Regions from separate parts of the Serratia sp. 2723 genome, predicted to be linked through region 1. Evidence: predicted binding sites of a transcription regulator. Region 1 holds the regulator's gene; each other region holds the start of a gene.
What was found. Region 1 encodes CRP, which controls carbon source genes, mostly activating them, when cyclic AMP is high. Its sites were predicted from a motif close to ATGTGANNNNNNTCACAT; they were not measured.
Positions count from the first base shown of each region.

Region 2: the regulator CRP is predicted to act here: its motif matches at 2,442-2,459, upstream of ABIE29_RS10475 (nucleoside-specific channel-forming protein Tsx).
Region 3: the regulator CRP is predicted to act here: its motif matches at 1,558-1,575, upstream of srlA (PTS glucitol/sorbitol transporter subunit IIC).
Region 4: the regulator CRP is predicted to act here: its motif matches at 3,051-3,068, upstream of mlc (sugar metabolism global transcriptional regulator Mlc).

Region 1 is NZ_JBNDIN010000010.1:131,666-136,876, forward strand. Features, by position in the region: gene argD (bifunctional acetylornithine/succinyldiaminopimelate transaminase) at 1-581, shown strand, start outside; gene ABIE29_RS16030 (YccS/YhfK family putative transporter) at 624-2,699, opposite strand; gene crp (cAMP-activated global transcriptional regulator CRP) at 2,756-3,388, opposite strand; gene ABIE29_RS16040 (OsmC family protein) at 3,770-4,177, shown strand; gene ABIE29_RS16045 (LysR substrate-binding domain-containing protein) at 4,183-5,091, opposite strand.
Region 2 is NZ_JBNDIN010000005.1:336,259-341,469, forward strand. Features, by position in the region: gene ABIE29_RS10465 (serine hydrolase domain-containing protein) at 1-644, shown strand, start outside; gene ABIE29_RS10470 (hypothetical protein) at 1,113-1,286, shown strand; gene ABIE29_RS10475 (nucleoside-specific channel-forming protein Tsx) at 1,347-2,225, opposite strand; gene ABIE29_RS10480 (hypothetical protein) at 2,618-2,890, opposite strand; gene yddG (aromatic amino acid DMT transporter YddG) at 2,975-3,868, opposite strand; gene ABIE29_RS10490 (APC family permease) at 3,962-5,211, opposite strand, start outside.
Region 3 is NZ_JBNDIN010000009.1:114,941-120,151, reverse strand. Features, by position in the region: gene ABIE29_RS15160 (GntR family transcriptional regulator) at 1-144, shown strand, start outside; gene fbaB (class I fructose-bisphosphate aldolase) at 370-1,419, shown strand; gene srlA (PTS glucitol/sorbitol transporter subunit IIC) at 1,664-2,212, shown strand; gene srlE (PTS glucitol/sorbitol transporter subunit IIB) at 2,228-3,208, shown strand; gene srlB (PTS glucitol/sorbitol transporter subunit IIA) at 3,227-3,589, shown strand; gene srlD (sorbitol-6-phosphate dehydrogenase) at 3,600-4,379, shown strand; gene gutM (transcriptional regulator GutM) at 4,667-5,023, shown strand; gene srlR (glucitol operon DNA-binding transcriptional repressor SrlR) at 5,108-5,211, shown strand, end outside.
Region 4 is NZ_JBNDIN010000005.1:149,024-154,234, forward strand. Features, by position in the region: gene clcB (voltage-gated ClC-type chloride channel ClcB) at 1-806, shown strand, start outside; gene bioD (dethiobiotin synthase) at 794-1,474, opposite strand; gene mlc (sugar metabolism global transcriptional regulator Mlc) at 1,742-2,959, opposite strand; gene ABIE29_RS09565 (LysR substrate-binding domain-containing protein) at 3,104-4,006, opposite strand; gene ABIE29_RS09570 (MFS transporter) at 4,151-5,211, shown strand, end outside.

The DNA.
Region 1 (5,211 bases):
AACTTTGCGACCAACATCAGGCGTTGCTGGTATTTGATGAAGTGCAAAGCGGTATGGGCCGCAGCGGCAAGCTGTTTACCTATATGCATTACGGCATTACACCTGACATCCTCACGACAGCCAAAGCGCTGGGCGGCGGTTTCCCGGTGAGTGCGATGCTGACCACCGAAGAGATCGCCTCGGTGATGCAGGTTGGCACTCATGGTACCACCTACGGCGGCAACCCACTGGCCTGCGCTGTGGCAGAGGCTGCGTTGGACGTTATCAACACACCGGAGGTGCTAAGCGGTATTGAACAGCGTCGTGGGCTGTTTGTTCAGGCTTTGCAGGAGATCGGTAAGAAATACGATGTGTTCAGCGATATTCGTGGCATGGGGCTGTTGATTGGTGCAGAGCTGAAGGCAAACTATCACGGCAAAGCGCGTGATTTCCTCACCGCCGCCGCCGCACGTGGCTTGATGATCCTCAACGCCGGGCCAAACGTGATCCGTTTTGCGCCTTCTCTGGTGGTTGAGCTGAAGGATATCGATGAAGGTATGGCGCTGTTTGAGCAGGCCGTGCAGGATGTGATTAAGGCTTAAGTCATTCGTCGGGGCCGAACTTCAGCATCGGCCCCGGCAACCTCAGCTTTCCCGCAGTTTGCGCTTCAGCCAGATCCCATGATGTGGGCGCTGGCGCCACGCCAGTGACGAAATGGTATGCATCACGGTCAGGTGAGAAAGGATCCGCCGCAGGTGGCGTTCCATCTCGGTTACCGGCATGTCCGGGTGCAGGTCCGGTGGCTGCATGATGCTGTTACTGGTACTCGGGCCGTCATATTCCAAGCGCTGCTGGCAGCTCTGCAAAGCTATCTCAGAGGTTTGCAGATACTCCTGAGCCAGTTTTGGCGTCAGCATATAGTGCTCGCGCGCCAGAATGGTCATCGCATTCAGGTGTTCAACGATAAACTGGTTATGGGTGATCCACAGCCGCATATCTGCCAGATAATTCGATTCAAACCCCGGTTCCTGCATTGCCTGATTGAGCGAGGTAAACAGGGCGTTATGCGCCTGATTGACCTGCATACGCGTGTAGGCCAGTTCGCTGGGGTCCGGCTCCTGTTCTTCAAGCAATAAGCGTAATGCCGTCTGATCGTGCTCCAGCGCCTGATGGGCGTTTTTACGTAGCAGGCCACTCTGCCACTGCGGCCATAGCCAGATCGTGCCGCCAAACACCAATACGCAGCCGATAAGGGTATCGATCAGGCGGGGGACCAGGAAATGGGTGCCATTCAGCGCCAGGAGCTGCAAGGTGTAGACGGCGGTCACGGTGAAGCCCATCACCGCCAGCCCGTAGTTTTTCCGCAGGATCAGATAGGCTGCCAGGGTGATCGCCAACATGATGCTCAGCGTCACGTTCTCCGGCATCTGCAGTTGCAACAGCCCGGCGGCAATCACCAACCCGGCCAACGTGCCGAGGGCACGGTGCTGGATCCTCACCCGCGTAGCGTTATAGCCGTTTTGGCTGACCAGCATGATGGTCAGCAAGATCCAATAGGGTTTTGGCAGGTTGAACAACATGCCCAGGCTGCTGCCTGCCGCCAGAATGACCCCCAGCCTGGTGGCGTTGCGCAGGGCGTTGGATTTGAATGACAGATAGCTCACCACCGCGGGCCAGAACGGCAGCCGTGACTGATTGGCCATCAGATTGCGGCGGTAAAGCGGGTGCTGGGTGCGCAGCAGGCGTGCGATGCGGCTGAAGTGGTAATAGCAGAACTGGCCAACCGGATTATCTGCGTGTTGTGAGGCCACTTTTTCCAGCGCCGCCAGCTCATTCTTCATACTGAAACGCGCAGAGTGTCGATGATAGAGAATATCGTCGGCCACCACCCGCAGGCGCGTGGCGATCACCTGGGCGTTGCGGCGGATAATCGCTTCGGCCTGGCTTTGCTCCACCAGCTTTTGCACTTCTTCCGGCAGATGCAGGCTGACGGTGATGTGCTCTTGCAAATCGAGCGCCACCTGAAACGTGCGTTGCAGGCGCTTCTGCTCCAGGTTATCGGCATGGGGCAGGAAGTTAAGCTGTTGGTATAGCAGACTGATCAGATCCATCACTTGCTGTTGGCGTTGCAACAGCGGCGGCAGGGCCGTTTCAGGAACGGTGTGCTGCGTCAGTAATGAGTATTTGGCTTCAAAATAGTCCGCCAACTGCATATACAGCTGGCTTAAGGATTCGCGCATCGGCTGCTCTTTCCACAGCTTGAACCAGGCCCAGGTAAACAGCCCGTACCAGGCGGTGCCAACGATATACAGCAAAGGGGCATACCAGATTGGTACGGTGCCTACCATGCTGAGGGAAAAGATGGCGGCAACCAGTGCGGCTGGCAGCAGGCGTGCATGTAGTGGGCTGATCTCACCGCTGACGCCGAGTAACAGCGCCATTGCCAACATCAGCAAGGGTAACGGCAGGTCCCACAGCAGGGCTTGTTGCAGCAGAAAGCTGCTGAGTGCGAATAGAGAGCCACCTACGATCAGGCGTTTGAAAAAGCGTTTGTGTGGCGTATCCAGCCCGGCAATGTTGCAGCAGGCGGGCACCAACGAGAACAGCATGCCGAGTTGCAGGTTGCCAATCAGCAAACCAAACGCCACCGGCAGGCACAACACCAGCGTTTGCCGCAGTGCGTAGTTGACTTCCGGGTGGTAGATCAGACGGCGCCACATGGTTGGCTATTCAGCAGGCAAAGAAACGGCGCATTGCTGCACCGTTTCCCTGGGGATTAACGCGTACCGTACACGACAATGGTTTTGCCGTGTGCGGAGATCAGGTTTTGATCTTCGAGCATTTTCAAAATACGACCGACGGTTTCACGTGAGCAACCGACGATTTGGCCAATTTCCTGGCGGGTGATCTTGATCTGCATGCCGTCTGGGTGAGTCATGGCATCAGGTTGTTTTGCCAGGTTCAGCAAGGTCTGTGCAATGCGACCAGTAACGTCAAGGAAGGCGAGGTTACCCACTTTCTCTGAGGTGACTTGCAGGCGGTTAGCCATCTGTGCGGACAGGCGCATCAGGATATCCGGGTTTACCTGGATCAACTGGCGGAATTTCTTGTAGGAAATTTCAGCCACTTCACAGGCGGTTTTGGCCCGTACCCAGGCGCTACGCTCCTGGCCTTCTTCAAATAATCCAAGCTCGCCGATGAAATCCCCCTGGTTAAGGTAGGACAGGATCATCTCTTTGCCTTCTTCATCTTTAATCAGCACCGCGACGGAGCCTTTGACGATGTAGTAAAGCGTTTCGGCCTTTTCACCTTGGTGAATCAGCGTACTCTTTGATGGATATTTGTGGATATGGCAATGAGACAGGAACCATTCGAGAGTCGGGTCTGTTTGCGGTTTGCCGAGAACCATTCGCTGTTATCCTCTGTTGTTATCGCTGCCTTGTATCACAGGGGTCAGAGTTCCCTGTAAAACGTGCTTATAGCCTGGTGTTTTAATTGTGGCTATCAACAGGTTTTGAGGCGTGTTATAGAAATACGCTTGTGCTCTAGCATATTAACTTGCGGGGAGTGCTGCAAGCTACATTCTGTTAACATACCAATATAGGGGCCTTTCCTTGGACGTATCCCTGAAATCGGTGACCTGGAAAGAGTTATTGCGGCTCTGTTTGTAGCACAGAGTGAGGCGGGTGTCTTGTGTTGTCTCGCTTCAGCATGATTAGCATCAGGTTACGTTGCCAGAATGTATGCGAAAGCGTACCCTGTTTTTAAGAAATTAACCGGAGTGTGTAACATGCAGGCAAGAGTTAAGTGGGTAGAAGGGCTGACATTCCTGGGTGAGTCTGCGTCCGGCCACCAGGTTTTGATGGATGGCAACGCGGGCGATAAAGCGCCAAGCCCGATGGAAATGGTGTTGATGTCCGTCGGCGGCTGTAGCGCCATTGATGTGGTGTCGATCCTGCAAAAAGGGCGTAACGATGTGCGTGACTGTGAGGTAAAACTGACCTCTGAGCGCCGTGAAGAAGCGCCACGTCTGTTTACCCATATCAACCTGCATTTTATTGTCACCGGCAAAGGGCTGACCGATAAGACTGTAGAGCGCGCGGTGGATCTTTCCGCCGAGAAATACTGCTCCGTCTCCTTGATGTTGGGTAAAGCCGCCAGCATCAGCCACAGCTTCGAAATCCGCGAAGTGGCGTGATCCTCCTACCAAGGGTAGCGCAGGCAGTGGGCTCGCAATAAATCAAGAAATCGCCGTGCCGTCACGGTTAGCGGCGATTTTTGTGAATACAGTACGCAATATTGAGCCTGTGGTAGCGTGTCGATAGGCAATGTTACCAGCCGATGCTGCAAATGGAACGGTGCGCTCATCGCCCGCGCCACGATAGTCAAATAATCCGCCTCCAACACCATATTCAAGCCGCAGGTCACTGAATCCGAGCGAATGGGCGATCGGCTCAATTGCTGATAGAAAGTGCCCAACACCGCGCGCAGCTGCTGGTAATAGCCCATATCGGTTTCCGGCAATAACCATTTGGCGTCACGTAGTTCATCCAGGCAGTTTGCCTGAGCCAGCGGGTGCCCCTGGCGCGCAATAATGCCAAAAGAAGCGTTGAACAGCGGTTCTCGTACCAGATCCTCCAGCGGCAACTCCGGGCTGACGGTACCTACGGCAAAATCCAGGCGGCCTTCGCGCAGTGCTGGTAGCAGGGTAGAAAGCTGCGCCTCACGGATCAGCAGATTGGTTTGCGGAAACGGCTGTTTGAAGGCTTCGACCAGTTCGGGTAATACCGTGAGTGCCAGTAGCGAAGAGCAGCCGATGGCGACGTTACCTTGCGAATGTTGATTCAACTGCTGGATCTCATCGGCAGCGCGCTGCAATTCCTCCAGGATCAACTGCATCCGCAGGGCGAAGGCGCGGCCGGTTTCGGTCAGCGTCATTCCCTGGCTGCTGCGAATGATCAACTGGGTTTCCAGGGTCTGTTCCAGTTCACGGATGGTACGACTCACCGCCGGTTGAGACTGCTCCAGCGCGCGCGCGGCCCCGCGAATACTGCCGCTGCGGATCACCTGCTGGAAGACTTTCAACTGCTGTAACTTCGGTAAATAGCGCATTCCCTACCCTATCAATAAAAAGCATCACCCCTTACAAAATTGTATCTTATGCCGCTCGGTAAAAGGCGATAATTTCAGCGTGTTATTGTAAGTGACTGTTATTAAAAATATAAAGTGACT
Region 2 (5,211 bases), on a different contig from region 1:
CCGGTTATAAGACCTATTTTCTGCTAGCGCCAGACCGGCAAGCCGGTGCTTTGCTGGTCGCTAACCGTGAAGATTGTGACAGCTTTGCCATCATTTTACAGGTGATGGCGGCGCTGCTGAGTGAACCGCTGCCCCAACGCAGCACGGCGATCCCAGATGGGATCTACGCCACCCGGGCGGAACCCTATTGGTTGGAGGTTAAAGGGGGCAACGTGGCTTATCTGGGCAGCAACGAACCGCTGTATCAAAGTGAAGACGGTTATGCGGTATCGCTCTCGGCCCATCAGCCAATGCGTCTTAAGTGGACAGGTGAAGCCATAGAAGGTGAAGTTGGCCACGTTGCACGCCGCTTTCTGCCGGTGGCTAGCGAAACGGTTTGTCTCAAACAGGTTCAAGGGCACTGGTATCATCCACAATACCGCACCGCGTTCGAAATTTGCGGCAACCAGATCCACATCGGGGTCGGCCCGGCGGTGCAAACAGGCACCCTGAGTTCGCTGGGAGATGGGAGGATATTGGTTGAAAGCAACGATGGACCCAGCCTGAATCGGTTCTGTCTGTATTTCCGCGGTTACCAGGTCGATCTGATCGCCAGCCGTAGCCGGGTACTGACGTTCAAAAAGAACATCAGCGCCCGCACGTAAAAGTTCGCCACGCTCTGTAGGGGCGCCGCATTGTGCGCCCGTTTAGCCGCTTTGCCTCATCAGCAGGTCACTGCTCGACCTATCATTCACGCCAGTTATAAAAAAATAGATCGTGGTTAGAAGACAAAAAATTGTTCATGCTCAAAACTACTCATGATATCCGAGTGAATTCCGTAGATTTTTCTTGCGGCCAAATAAGCCATCCAGTAATTTTAGTGGGCTGCGAAGATGAGTAAACCTGCTCTTTTTCGTTGCACCTCAAACCCATCTTATGTCATCGATAAATGATAGTGCGCTATTTCCCGCCGCCCTATGCGGGAATTCCTTTACTATTTTTCACTGCCGACACGCCTCTTTTCAGTGTTTTTCGTTGCGGTTTTGTTGCTGATAATTTACCTTTAGGCCTTGCGAACCTCAACCACTCGGCATGGCGATACCGCTATTTCTGGGCGTTTAGGAGTTATACCCATGCACATGACGCTGATGGAGTACATCCAGCTGCACTTTAATGGCGATATTTATCGCTATGCACAATTTGAAGGTGTCAGCCGTGAGCAGATCCTCAACTGGATCGACAATGAGTGCTACGTTATCAAGGGTAAATTGTTTATGCCGGTTAAACATTTACCCGCGGAAAGTTAGCTAAAATGATGAAAAAAACCCCGCCAGCGCGGGGTTTCCTGTTTCTGATACCACGGAAAATCAGAAGTTATAACCGGCAACCAGGTAGTAACCCCAGCCAGTAGACTTGATTGGCCCCTGCGGCGTACCGATATCCACCCCATCCTGCCATTGACCACCGTTATGGAAGTAACGCGCCACAAAGGAGTAATGCCAGTGATCGTAGTTCAGCGCCAGAATGTGGCTGGAGGCGATAGAGTTGCTGGTACGCGCCTGGCGGCCATTCACTACGAAGTTGTCGCTGCCCAGATCGGAGTCAAAGTCAAAGTTGGTGAAACCGATATAGCTCAGGTTGCCGCCCCACATTTCGGTCAGCGGTACAAAGTATTTCACCTTGAAGCGATAGCCGTCCCAACTGTTCTCGTTGGATGCACCATAGTTCTGCCATTGGTATTTGGCATAAATGTTCATCGACAGGCTCATCGGCAGACCGGTTTCGATATCGGTGCCCAGGCCCATATACCAGGTGCTTTGACGGGAGGCGTTGTTACGCCCCATGTCGTAAACGTAGTTGTTGGCAAAATACCACTCTTTGAACGGCCCAAAGCCCAGGTTGGTGCCGGTCAGTTTGTCGATAGAGAAGCGCGGTTCGATCTCCATAAACAGCGGTGAACCTTTATCCCAGATGCCGCGGTTTGGCGTGTTACCGGTGCCGAAGAACTTTGGCACGTCCACATAGCCATAGAAATCCAGCCAGTCTTTCTTGGCAAAGGCTTCATACTCCAGATACACGTCATTGTTCAGCTGCGGCCCGAAGCGGGTATGGTAGCTGCCTACTACGTTGACACTCTGATGCCACCAGTCTGACAGAAACTGGCTGTCTTTGCTTTCTGCCGCCATGGAAGCGGGGCTGAAAGACGCGGAGAGAAGCACACCTGCTGCGAGAGCTATTTTCTTCATTTTAATACCACATGCTGAGTGGGCCATTCCCTGCCCGTTAGAATGATATGAGTCTGGCGACGCCTGTTGTAAACAAACGGTTACCTATTACTGGTTGCCGTGCGCATTATAGAAAGCACTCACTGTAATAATCTGTGATCCAGTTAGGCATTTTATCATTGCGTAATCGATTGCGTTCTCATTTTTCAAAATAAATTGCAGTGCAAAACATTTTTGATGTGATTTTCATCATATCGATAAATTTTCAATCGACGATTTTTGGTGTCTTTGTGTTCGACACCAAATTTTAACCTGGAGTGAAAAAGCACGTAAAAAAGCCGACGCTTATGTCGGCTTAGTGGCAGGCTGGCCCAGTATACGGCCCCCCTTACATGGCGAACCGGTTGGTTTTTTCAGCGGGCTCCGGGTACGGCCTTGGCAATGTTCTCTTGCCGGAATACCACCTCATCACCCGTGGCAATTTCCCATTGGCTGACGGGGATATCGATTTTCGGCGAGGCCACGACTACCGAACCATGGATCAGCTTATCGTCACGGCGCAGGATCATCACATCCAACTGATACTCATGCGGCAGATTAGAGGTGGTCAGGCGCACGATATCGCCGGTGCTGAAGCTGTGACCATTTAGCGCTGGCTGCTGAATAAATTGAATATCTTTTCTCATTTTCCCACTCCTTCTGGCGAAGCACTTACCTTGAGATTAGATCGAAATTCATGACTTTGCTGCTCGCCAAAGCAAAAATAAGCGTTAATTGGCGCGGGTAGCCCGCCAGCAAATCAGCGATCCTGACGTCACCATCATCACCCCCTGCCAGAAGTTGAGAGTCAGCGCAGTGCTGAGTACCACAGCGGCAAACACCGATGACAGCACCGGGGTAAAGTAAGATACGGTCGCCAGCAGCGTCATATTGCCATGCAGGATCCCGACGTTCCAAGCGGCATAGCCAGCCCCCATCGCCGAACCCACGCACAGCAACGCCACCACAACCGGCAGGCTGAAGTGCATGCCGCTTTCATTACTGAAAGGATAAATCAGCCACAGCGCCAGCGCGGTCAGGGAGATAAACAGCACTACCGCGTTTTTGCCCTGGGCGATCCTCTTGGTCACGTTGCAATAGATGGCCCAAATCACCGCTCCACTGAACGCCAGCCCGTAACTCAACGGATTGCTGCGCACGTTAGCCAGCATTTGCGCCGGTGACCAACCGCCGCTGCCACTCATGATCCAGCCGATACCGAACAGGGAGAGCAACAAGCCAGGCACCACCCACCATTTGGCCTTTTGCCCGTTGAACAGGATGGCCATCAGCACCGTAAAGCAGGGCCAAAGATAGTTGATCATCCCCAGCTCAATGGCCTGCATACGGTTGCTGGCATAGCCCAGTGATAACGAGAGGCAGATCTCATACAGCACAAACAGCAGGCTGCCGAGGATCAGATAGGAACGGCGGAACTCACGCAGCTTGGGGGCACCCATCACCACCAGCAGAAACAACGTGCCCACGCTGTAGATCATCGCCGCCCCACCGACCGCCCCCAACCCTTCGCTGACGCTGCGGATCAGGCCAACCACGCTGCTCCATAACACAATGGCCAGCAGGCCGAGCAAGGTGGCTTTATGAGAAGCGGACAACGGAGGCATTAGCGTAGGATCCAATCGGTTATTTTTGTGCGGTTTTTTTACTCTACTGCCCTAGAGGGGAAAAAGAAAGGGCGCAGCGCTGCGCCCGTATCTTTACTGCTGAGGTTGGCGTTCCAACTGCGGCGGAGGCTGGCGGAAACGACGGGTAAGATAGGCCAGATAGCCAAACCCAAGCGCCGCCCACAGCAGCCCCATGGTCAAGGAGCTTTTTTCCAGGTTCAACCACAAGATCCCTACCGTCAGCGCCCCCACCAGCGGCAAAATCAGGTAATGGAAGCGGTCTTTCCAGCTCTTGTTGCGCCCTTGACGAATATAGAAGTGACTGATCACCGAAAGATTGACGAAGGTAAAGGCCACCAGCGCGCCAAAGTTGATCAGGGCAGTCGCCGTCACCAAATTGAACGATAAGGCCGATAACGCCACCAAACCAACCAGCAACACGTTAAGCGCTGGCGTGCGCCATTTAGGATGCACGTAACCAAAGAATTTTTCCGGGAACACATTGTCGCGCCCCATCACATACAGCAGCCTGGACACGCTGGCGTGGGAAGCCAGTCCAGAAGCCAGGGTGTTGATAAAGGTGACGCACAGGAAGATTGACTGGAACAGCATGCCGCCCACATACAGCGCGATTTCTGGCAGTGCCGCATCCGGCTGTTTGAAACGCTCCAGTGTCGGGAAGAACAGCTGAATAAAGAACGATACGGTAATGAAGATCACCCCACCGTAAAGTGCGGTAAGGAAGATAGCACGCGGGATCACACGGGCGGCATCAGGCGTTTCTTCACACAGCGTAGTGACGGCATCAAACCCCAGAAACGAAAAGCACAGGATGGTGGCGCCGGTAATGATCGGCAATAGATGGGCGTTTTCACTGATAAAAGGTTGCAGACTCCACACCTGACCAACCCCTTCGCCATTGTGCAACCCTCGTACCACCAGGAAAATAAACACCACGATAATTGCCACCTGCGCCACCACAAACAAGGTGTTGAAGTTTGCCACCAGGCTGACGCTTTTCAGGTTGATGGCGGTGATCAGGATCACAAACCCGACCACCCAGATCCACGGCGGAACCTCTGGGAACAGGGCCGTAAGATAGATTTTGGCCAATAGCGTATTGATCATCGGCAAAAACAGATAATCCAGCAGCGATGACCAGCCAACCAGGAAACCCACATGCGGGTTGATGGCCTTTTGTGCGTAGGTGTAAGCCGAGCCAGAAGTCGGGAACTGGCGTACCAGCTTGCCATAGCTGATGGCAGTAAACAGCACCCCGGCCAATGCCAGCAGATAAGACGTCGGAACGTGCCCATCCGTCACGCCAGAAACGATACCGAAGG
Region 3 (5,211 bases), on a different contig from region 1:
CACCAGCATTACCGCATTTTTGAGGCACTGAAAGCCCAGGATCCGGATGCCGCGGAGCGGGCCATTCACGAGCATTTGCAGGAGATGATCTACTCGATCACCCCAATTGCCCTGCAAAATACCGACTGGTTTGAAGCCGAGTAAAAGCTGTTCCCCTCTCCGACCAGGAAAGGGGACGCCATCAACAAGCGCTCACTCGCAAATTTTGCCTTCTAAATAGCATTTCTTCTCAATCGCATCTATTGTCTCTTCGCATCATCAGGTTTTGATTAGTATCTTTTGCATAGCTTCAATCACCGCTTTTGACTACGCCGGTGGCCAAATACCCAGAGTTACCGGTGTATAAAGAAGCTTTAACGGGAGTGAATCATGACGGATATTGCACAATTGTTAGGTAGGGAAGCGGAAAACCTTTTGCAACATCGCTGTACTACCATCCCTGCTGAAAATCTGTATCTGCCCGGTGGCGATTTCGTTGATCGAGTGATGATCGATAACAACCGCCCAAACAGCGTGCTGCGCTCAATGCAAACCTTGCTGAACCATGGCCGCCTGGCGGGCACCGGGTACCTGTCGATCCTGCCGGTCGATCAGGGCGTGGAGCACTCTGCCGGGGCCTCATTTGCCGCCAACCCACTCTATTTTGATCCGAAAAATATCGTTGAGCTGGCAATCGAAGCTGGCTGTAACTGCGTGGCTTCCACTTACGGCGTGCTGGCTTCGGTCTCCCGCCGCTACGCCCATAAGATCCCGTTCCTGGTCAAACTGAACCACAACGAAACCCTGAGCTATCCAACACAATACGACCAGACCCTGTATGCCAGCGTTGAGCAGGCATTCAATATGGGCGCGGTGGCGGTTGGTGCAACCATTTACTTCGGTTCCGAGCAATCACGCCGCCAGATTGAAGAGATCTCGATCGCCTTTGAGCGCGCTCACGAACTGGGCATGGTGACCGTATTGTGGGCCTATCTACGTAACCCTGCGTTCAACAAGGATGGCGTCGATTATCATTCCAGCGCCGATCTGACCGGCCAAGCCAACCACATTGCGGCCACCATCGGTGCCGATATCGTTAAACAGAAAATGGCCGAGAACAACGGCGGCTACCGTGCGGTCAAATTCGGTTATACCGACGATCGCGTCTATGACAAGCTGACCACCGATCACCCAATCGATCTGGTGCGCTACCAGTTGGCAAACTGCTACATGGGCCGTGCTGGTTTAATCAACTCTGGCGGCGCGGCAGGGGAAAACGATCTGCAAGAGTCAGTGCGTACCGCCGTGATCAACAAGCGGGCTGGCGGGATGGGCCTGATCCTGGGGCGTAAAGCGTTCAAGAAATCGATGAAGGATGGCATCGCCCTGATCAATGCCGTGCAAGACACCTACCTCGACAGCAGCGTCACCATCGCTTAATCGCTATATTTCATAATGTTAGTCATCAAGGCTCAGCACTGCTGGGCCTTTTTTCATTCCCTCATACCCACTGCCTTTGCATTTATATTTTCTTTTCTTTCAAATCAATCTTTCACAATAAAATATTTATCTTTCAAAATGTGATCTATTTAAAACAATAATAGCTATAAAGTGATTACTGTAGGGTCATGGCGACAGAGCCGCAGTTCGCTCCAGGCCATAGCATCCATCACAGGAGAATAAAATGATTGAGCTAATAACCCACGGAGCCGAATGGTTTATCGGCCTGTTCCAAAAAGGCGGGGAAGTGTTTGTCGGTATGGTGACCGGCATTTTACCGTTGTTGATCAGCCTGTTAGTTATCATGAACGCGTTGATCAAGTTTGTTGGCCAGGAACGTATCGAACGTTTGGCACAGCGCTGTGCCGGTAACCCGGTTTCACGCTACCTGCTACTCCCCTTGATCGGCACCTTTGTGTTTTGTAATCCGATGACGTTGAGTCTCGGACGTTTTATGCCAGAGAAATATAAACCCAGTTATTACGCCGCAGCCTCCTACAGTTGCCACTCCATGAACGGCCTGTTCCCCCATATCAACCCTGGCGAACTGTTCGTTTACCTCGGAGTTGCCAGCGGTTTGACCACGCTTGGCCTGCCGTTGGCTCCTCTGGCAGTGAGTTATTTCCTGGTTGGGCTGTTCACCAACTTCTTCCGCGGTTGGATCACCGATCTCACCACCAGCGTGTTTGAACGCAAGATGGGCATCCAACTGGATCGCCAGGTTCAACTTTAATTTGTGGAGTGCAGCATGAGTGCTTACATCCGTATCGAGAAAGGGGCCAGCGGCTGGGGTGGCCCACTGCAGTTGCCCATTACGCCTGGCAAGAAGATCGTCTATATCACCGCCGGTACTCGCCCGGCGATCGTCGACAAACTCAGCGATTTGACCGGCTGGCCTGCGGTAGACGGTTTCAAGGAAGGTGAACCACCGGCGGAAGAAATCGGTCTGGCGATTATCGACTGTGGCGGTACTTTGCGTTGCGGTATCTACCCTAAACGGCGCATTCCGACCATCAATATCCACGCGACCGGCCAGTCTGGCCCGCTGGCGCAGTTTATTCTGGAGGATATTTACGTTTCCGGCGTGCGGGAAAACAATATCAGCCTGGTCGAGATTGCCGAGGGTTCTGAGGCTCCCGCCCCCCAGGCGCAGCCGAAAGCCCGCGACTACGACACCAGCAAGAAAATCACCGAACAAAGCGACGGCTTGCTGGCCAAGGTTGGTATGGGCATGGGCTCGGTGGTGGCGGTGTTCTTCCAGGCTGGCCGTGACACCATCGACACCGTGTTGAAAACCATTCTACCGTTTATGGCCTTCGTCTCGGCGCTGATCGGTATCATCATGGCCTCCGGTCTCGGTGACTTTATCGCCCACGGCCTGACGCCGCTGGCCAACAGCCCAATCGGCTTGGTGACATTGGCGCTGATCTGTTCCTTCCCCCTGCTTTCGCCGTTCCTCGGCCCTGGCGCCGTCATCGCTCAGGTCATCGGCGTGTTGGTGGGCGTACAGATTGGTCTTGGCCATATCCCCCCTCAGTTGGCACTCCCGGCGCTGTTCGCCATTAACGCCCAGGCCGCCTGTGACTTTATCCCGGTGGGTCTGTCCCTGGCAGAGGCCAAGCAGGATACGGTGCGTGTCGGCGTCCCTTCGGTACTGGTTGGGCGCTTCCTCACTGGCGCACCTACGGTACTGATCACCTGGGCCGCATCGGCCTTTATCTATCAATAAATTGCCCGGAGGAAAACCATGAGCACCATTTTCCAGACCACCATCACCCAGATTGGCGGCTGCGCCCGTGACGCACTGCTGGACAACATGCTGATCACCTTCCGAGAAGGCGCACCGGCAGATATTGAAGAGTATTGCTTCATCCACCAGCACGGCGAGACCGCCGGTGAATTACAAACCGGGGACGTAATGGAGCTTGGCGATCGGCGCTACCCCATCACCGCCGTCGGAGAAGTTGCCACCCAGAACCTGCGCGAACTGGGCCATATCACCGTGCGTTTTGATGGCGAAACTCAGGCCGAATTCCCTGGCACGATCCACGTAACAGGCAGCACGCCCGCTGATATCCCGTTAGGCAGCACACTGAAATTTATCGCATAAGGAGTAGATCATGTCTGAAGTAGCTGTAGTGATTGGCGGTGGCCAAACGTTGGGTGCTTTCCTGTGCCATGGCCTGGCTGAAGCGGGTTATCGCGTTGCGGTCGCCGATTTGAATGCCGACAACGCCAATCTGGTGGCACAGCACATCAATCAGGAGTTCGGGGCCGATCGCGCCATCGGTTTCCAGGCCGATGCCACCGATGAGGCCAGCGTTATCGCGCTGGCTGGTGCGGTCGACCGGGCTTTCGGTCAGACAAACCTGTTGGTGTACAGCGCCGGGATTGCCAAAGCCGCGCCGATCACCGATTTCCCATTGGGGGATTTTGACCGCTCCTTGCAGGTGAACCTGGTGGGTTATTTCCTGTGTGCCCGCGAGTTCTCTCGCCTGATGATCCGCGACGGTATCGCCGGGCGCATCATTCAAATCAACTCTAAATCCGGCAAGGTCGGCAGCAAGCATAATTCCGGCTACAGCGCTGCCAAGTTCGGTGGCGTTGGATTGACGCAGTCGCTGGCGCTCGATCTGGCAGATTACGGTATCACCGTGCACTCCCTGATGCTCGGTAACCTGTTAAAGTCGCCGATGTTCCAGTCGCTATTGCCGCAATATGCGCAGAAGCTGGGCATCAAGCCTGAAGAGGTCGAGAAGTATTACACCGATAAGGTGCCGCTGAAACGCGGTTGTGACTACCAGGACGTGCTGAACACGCTGCTGTTTTATGCCAGCGAGAAAGCCTCTTACTGCACCGGCCAGTCGATCAACATTACCGGTGGCCAGGTGATGTTCTGATTTACGGGTTGGGAATAAAGGCTAACTAGAATATGTACCTAACAGCCCCTCACCCCCACCCTCTCCCAATGCATAGACCGTGCTCCTCATGGACACCTGTTTTAGGGAGAGGGAGCCAGTTCGGTGTCGCGGTAAGGTGCTGGAGATCATCTGTGGCATAGGCTCAATGGCTAGGTACGAAAGTTAATTCGTAGCACGTACAGTCCCCTCTCCCTGTGGGAGAGGGTTAGGGTGAGGGGACGATCATCGAACTCTCTCCCTTTATTTTCATACAGGAGAACAACCGTATGACCAGCGCATTAATCACTTTCGCCGTTATCGCCTGGCTGATGCAAATCGCCCTGGGTTGGTGGCAGATCCAGCGCTTTAACCGCGCGTTCGATCGCTTATGCCAGTTGGGCACCGTCGGCGTTGGCCGCTCTGGGGGGCGGTTCAAACCCCGCGTGGTATTGGCACTGGCGTTTGACGCCCAACAGCGGGTATGTGGCAGCATGCTGATGCGCGGCCTGACCATCTTCGCCCAACCGAAACAACTCCAGCAGTTACATGGCATGCACCAGCAACAACTCAGCCCAGATGTGATCTTCCCTGAGGATCGGGCATGCCAAACTGCACTATCGTTAGCGATCGCACCGAAATCATGATATTTTCACATTAAAAGACATTACCTTTCATAGTGAACTATCTCACCGAGAGGAATGGTCAACTCTTGTGAACAGGGAATCGCTATGAAACCAAAGCAGCGGCAAGCCGCTATCCTCGAATACTTGCAGCGGCATGGCAAAACGGCAGTGGATGCCTTGGCTGGGCATTTCTCCACGACCGGCACCAC
Region 4 (5,211 bases), on a different contig from region 1:
TGTGGGTAGCTTGCGCGGCCGCTGCCGGGATGGCCAGCGCCTATCATGCCCCGCTGGCTGGCAGCCTGTTTATCGCGGAAATCCTGTTTGGCTCCCTGATGCTGGCCTCGCTTGGCCCGGTGGTGATCGCCGCCGTGAGCGCGCTGCTGATGACCAATCTGCTGAACGGTGGCCAGGCTCCGCTCTATATCGTGGAGCCACTTGCTGCTCCCTGGCCAGTGCAATATCTGTTAATGGCTTTGGTGGGCATACTGGCGGGAGTTTGTGGCCCGCTGTTTCTGTGGGCGATGGCGGCCAGCGGCCGGGCGTTTCGCTCGCTCAACCTCATACCACCGTTACAGCTGGCACTTGGCGGGCTGATCGTCGGGTTGCTTTCCTTGCTGTATCCCGAAGTCTGGGGAAATGGCTATAGCGTGGTGCAATCTTTACTCTCGGCACCACCGGGGATGTTGCTGGTCGGTGCGATCCTGATTTGCAAACTGTTAGCACTACTGGCCAGTAGTGGTTCAGGTGCACCTGGTGGCGTGTTCACGCCAACCTTATTCGTGGGGGCCGCATTGGGCTCGGTAGTGGGCCAGATGTTTGGCCTGTGGCCGGAATTGGGTACTGCAGTGCCCATCCTACTGGCGTTGACCGGTATGGCGACATTGCTGGCTGCCACCACTCATGCGCCCATTATGGCAGCATTAATGGTGTTTGAGATGACCGGAGAATATACCCTGCTGCCGGGCATTCTGTTGGCTTGCGTTATCGCCACCACGATTGCTCGTGGACTACGCCCGCTGTCGGTTTATCACAATGTGTAGCGATCAACCAGCTGCGAAACATCCAGATACTGCGCCAGCTCACGTTGTTCCGCGCGCGGCAGATACGGGATCTCCCCCAGCAACGGAGCCGGAATACGCTGCTGCATCGCATCGATAGTTTCAGCATAGTGCGCTAAACCAGGGTTGATACGATTAGCCACCCAGCCCAGCAATGGTAAGCCATCGTTAATAATTGCCTGTGCGGTCAATAACGCGTGGCTGACACAGCCCAGCTTGATCCCAACCACCAGGATAACCGGCAGTTGTTCCTGCACCACCCACTCGGCATAAGGACGGAGATCGTTCATCAATACCCGCCAGCCGCCGCTGCCCTCAACCACTACCGTATCGGCCTTGGCGGCAAGATGGTGCAAACCACGGCTCATCAGTCCGTAATCAATATCCTGGGTTGCATGGGCATGAAACACCTCATCCAGGCAGGTGATCGGATTGATTTCGTCATAGGACAGCGGCAATGAGGAAGAGGCCTGTAAAACTAAAGCGTCTCTATTGCGAATGCCTTCGCTGGTTTCCTGGCAGCCTGTCGCAACGGGCTTATAACCCGCTACTGAGCGACCTTGCGCGGCGAAAGCCTGCAATAAACCGCGAGAAACCACAGTTTTGCCTACGTCGGTATCCGTGCCTGTAACAAATAAACGCTTTAACATGAATAGATTGCCTTGAACCTCGTTAACCTGAAAAATCGCCGTAAATCACGACGAGAGTCGTCCTACGGCAAAAGTCTAGGGGATGCAACTCAACAGGGGCTTGAGGTAGCTCAATCTTTTGGCGGTAAATAATAAGAAACTCTGATAAGAATAATTAATATAGCCGATGGATTTCAGGTTGTAGCGTTGTTACCTGCACTTATCCACCTCAGTCACTTACCAAAGCTCCTGAGTATGAATAAGCTTGTCGCCTAACTACAGGGTAAATCAACCTTGTAGCAACTTGACCAGCAAAGAACCGTTATACATGGCTTCTTTTACCAGCGCGGCTCCCGGCATGGTGCCTTGGTTGAAGAATTGGGTGGATTCCACTTGCACATGCTCGCTGTACGCAGGCAAGGATTGCTGACGAATGCACGAAGCAATCGCCGGATGCAGGATTTCTGCGGCACGGTTCAACGGCGAACCTACCAGGATTTTTTCCGGGTTGAACAGGTTGACCATGATCGCCACGATGCGCCCAACGCTGTGCCCGACGCCAAGAATAATATCTTTGGCCAATTGATCCCCTGCCAGCGCGGCGTCACATAAGGACTCCACGGTCAATGGCGCGCCATGCAGCATCGAAGACATCGACCCTCCCAGACGTTGCTGGGCAATTTCCAACATGTTTTCAATGCTGGCGACCGTTTCCAGGCAACCATGGTTACCGCAATAGCAGCGTTTTCCGTAAGGATCGACCTGTGTGTGACCAATCTCCACCACGCTGCTGCTGCCCGAATGCAGTACGCGTCCGTTAGTGATCACCCCTGCGCCGACGTTATGATCGATGACGACCTGAACGACGTTGTGGCTGCCACGGGATGCGCCATACAGCGCCTCTGCCATTGTCCAGGCACAGATATCATGCTGAACATAAACCGGCAGGCCCGTCAGTGCCTCTAGCGCTGGCCCCAACGCCATTTCGTTGATGTCATAAAACGGCATGCGGTGAACAATACCTGCAGCGGTATCAATCATGCCAGGCAGCGTGATGGCGATGGCGGTTAAACGTTCCAGTTTGCTTTGGTGGCGGATAAAAAACTGGTCTACTTCGCTGACGATGCGTTGTAATAATGGCTCAGGATGTTCGGCTGTTAGCGGCAGCAGTTCTTCAATCACCAGCTTGCTACTGAGATCGCGCAACGCCAGGGTAATAGTGCCACGGCTGATACGTGCAGAAAGGTAATGCCAGGCTTCGGTGTCCAGCACCAGGCCAACGGCCGGGCGGCCACGGCTACCAACTTCCTGATATTCGGTTTCTTTAACCAGATGCGCTTCGAGCAGTTCACGCACTATCTTGGTGATACTGGCTGGCGCCAGCTGTGCCCGCTTGGATAATTCGATGCGCGAAATCGGCCCCAGCCGATCTATCAGCCGGTAAACTGCCCCTGCATTGGTTTGCTTGATCTGATCAATATGCCCAGGCTGCCCATCCGCAATCACACACCCGCTCCTGCTATTTTTCGCGCTTCTAAATAAAGATTAGAGGCTATGGTGGGGCTTTTGGAATACAGCGTCAACTATTTGATTCGTTATGTGATTAACAGCACAGATTCACCGAGATTTCCGTCCAAAAACGTCTCTTATTTACCCAGCTTTTGGCCCGAGCATCAGCGCCATTAACGCCTTGGCCGCAGCCGTTAACGGCCTGCTGCGATGATGCACCAACCAGACCTCGGTCATCGCCTCGGGTTCGGCCAAGGGGAGATAGGTCACCCCATCGATCTTCACCCGGCCAAAGGACATCGGCAGAATGGAAATCCCCAACCCGGCCGCGACCAGACCGATAATGGTCATCGCTTCTCCCACTTCCTGCGTGATGTAAGGGGCGATCCCGGCATTGGCCAGCAAAGCCAGAATTTCGTCGTACAGTGCGGTGCCGACTTCACGGGAAAAGAACACGAAGGGTTCCAGAGCCAAATCGCTGAAACGCAGCGTGCCAGTTGCCTTTTGGGTTAACGGATGGCCATTCGGTACCACGGCAAGCAAGGGCTCGCGTAATAACAACTGATGCTGCAATGCCTCCGGCAAGCGGGTATTGCGCATCACGCCCAGATCCAGGTCACCGTTGAGCAGCGGCTCAAGCTGTTGCTTGGTGTTCACCTCGCGCATTTTGATATGCACATCTGGAGATAACTGGCGAAATGCTCGCAAGCTACGGGAAACCACGCTGATAAACGGAGCCGAAGAGGTGAAGCCAATCGTCAGTTCACCCAGTTCGCCACGCTCCAGGCGCGCCGCCTTCTCTGCCGCCCGGTTGACCTGGGCAAGCACCTGATAGGCTTCTTTCAGGAACATCTCCCCCGCCTGGGTCAGGCTGACATTACGATTATTGCGCGCCAGCAAACGCGCCCCCACCATCTCCTCCAGCGCCTGGATCTGTTGGCTAAGGGGCGGCTGGGAAATCCGTAACCGCTCTGCAGCCCGGCCAAAATGCAGCTCTTCGGCGACGGCGACAAAATAGCGCAAATGTCTGAGCTCGATATTCATACTTTAAACATCTTAATTAGGTTGATTAATATATTAGACAAAAAACTGGCCGCTCCCTATGATTTTGTGATTCAAAGCCTGTTTTTCATCTCCCGAACCCGGTAAGGAACAGTTGTGACAACCGTTTCGCGTTCTGCGGCCAGTATGCCAAAAACGCTGCCAGCCCCTGACAGTGCTCCAACCACCAAACGCACCACGCTAAATAAACTCCCCTACATCGAACGCGGTACACCGCAGTTTATGCGCGTAACCTTGGCGTTGTTCTCTGCCGGGCTGGCTACCTTTGCGTTGCTGTACTGTGTGCAACCGATCCTGCCGGTGCTTTCGCAAGATTTTGGCATTTCCCCGGCCGAAAGCAGTCTTTCTCTCTCCTTCTCCACTGGATTGTTGGCCATAGGCCTGATGTTTACCGGTCCGCTGTCAGATGCGATTGGCCGCAAGTCGGTGATGGTGGTAGCCCTGCTGTTGGCGGCAATCTGCACGCTGATCTGTGCCTTCATGACCAGTTGGCACGGCATCTTGCTGATGCGGGCGCTGATTGGGCTTTCGTTGAGCGGGGTTGCGGCCGTCGGTATGACCTATCTGAGCGAAGAGATCCACCCGAGCTTCGTAGCCTTTTCTATGGGCCTGTATATCAGCGGTAACTCGATCGGTGGGATGAGCGGGCGCCTGGTGACCGGGGTGCTCACCGATTTCTTCTCCTGGCGGATCTCGCTGGCGGTGATTGGGGTGTTTGCCCTGGCGGCGGCCTGCATGTTCTGGCGCATTCTGCCCGCGTCCAAACACTTTCGCGCCAGTTCATTACGGCCAAGAACGCTGCTGATTAACTTTAAGCTGCATTGGCACGACAAGGGTCTACCGCTACTGTTTGCCGAAGGTTTCCTGCTGATGGGCAGCTTTGTGACGATGTTCAACTACATCGGCTACCGCCTGCTGAGCGATCCTTATCATCTTAGCCAGGCCATTGTGGGTCTGTTGTCAGTGGTGTATCTCACCGGTTCTTACAGTTCACCCAAAGCGGGTGCCCTGACCTCCCGATTTGGCCGCGGCCCGGTGCTGCTGGCGTCCATTATCATTATGCTGCTCGGGATACTGATCACCGCCCTGGCCCCTGTCGCGGTGATCTTTATTGGCATGATGCTGTTCACCGCCGGCTTCTTTGCCGCCCACTCGGTTGCCAGCAGTTGGATTGGCCGCCGCGCACG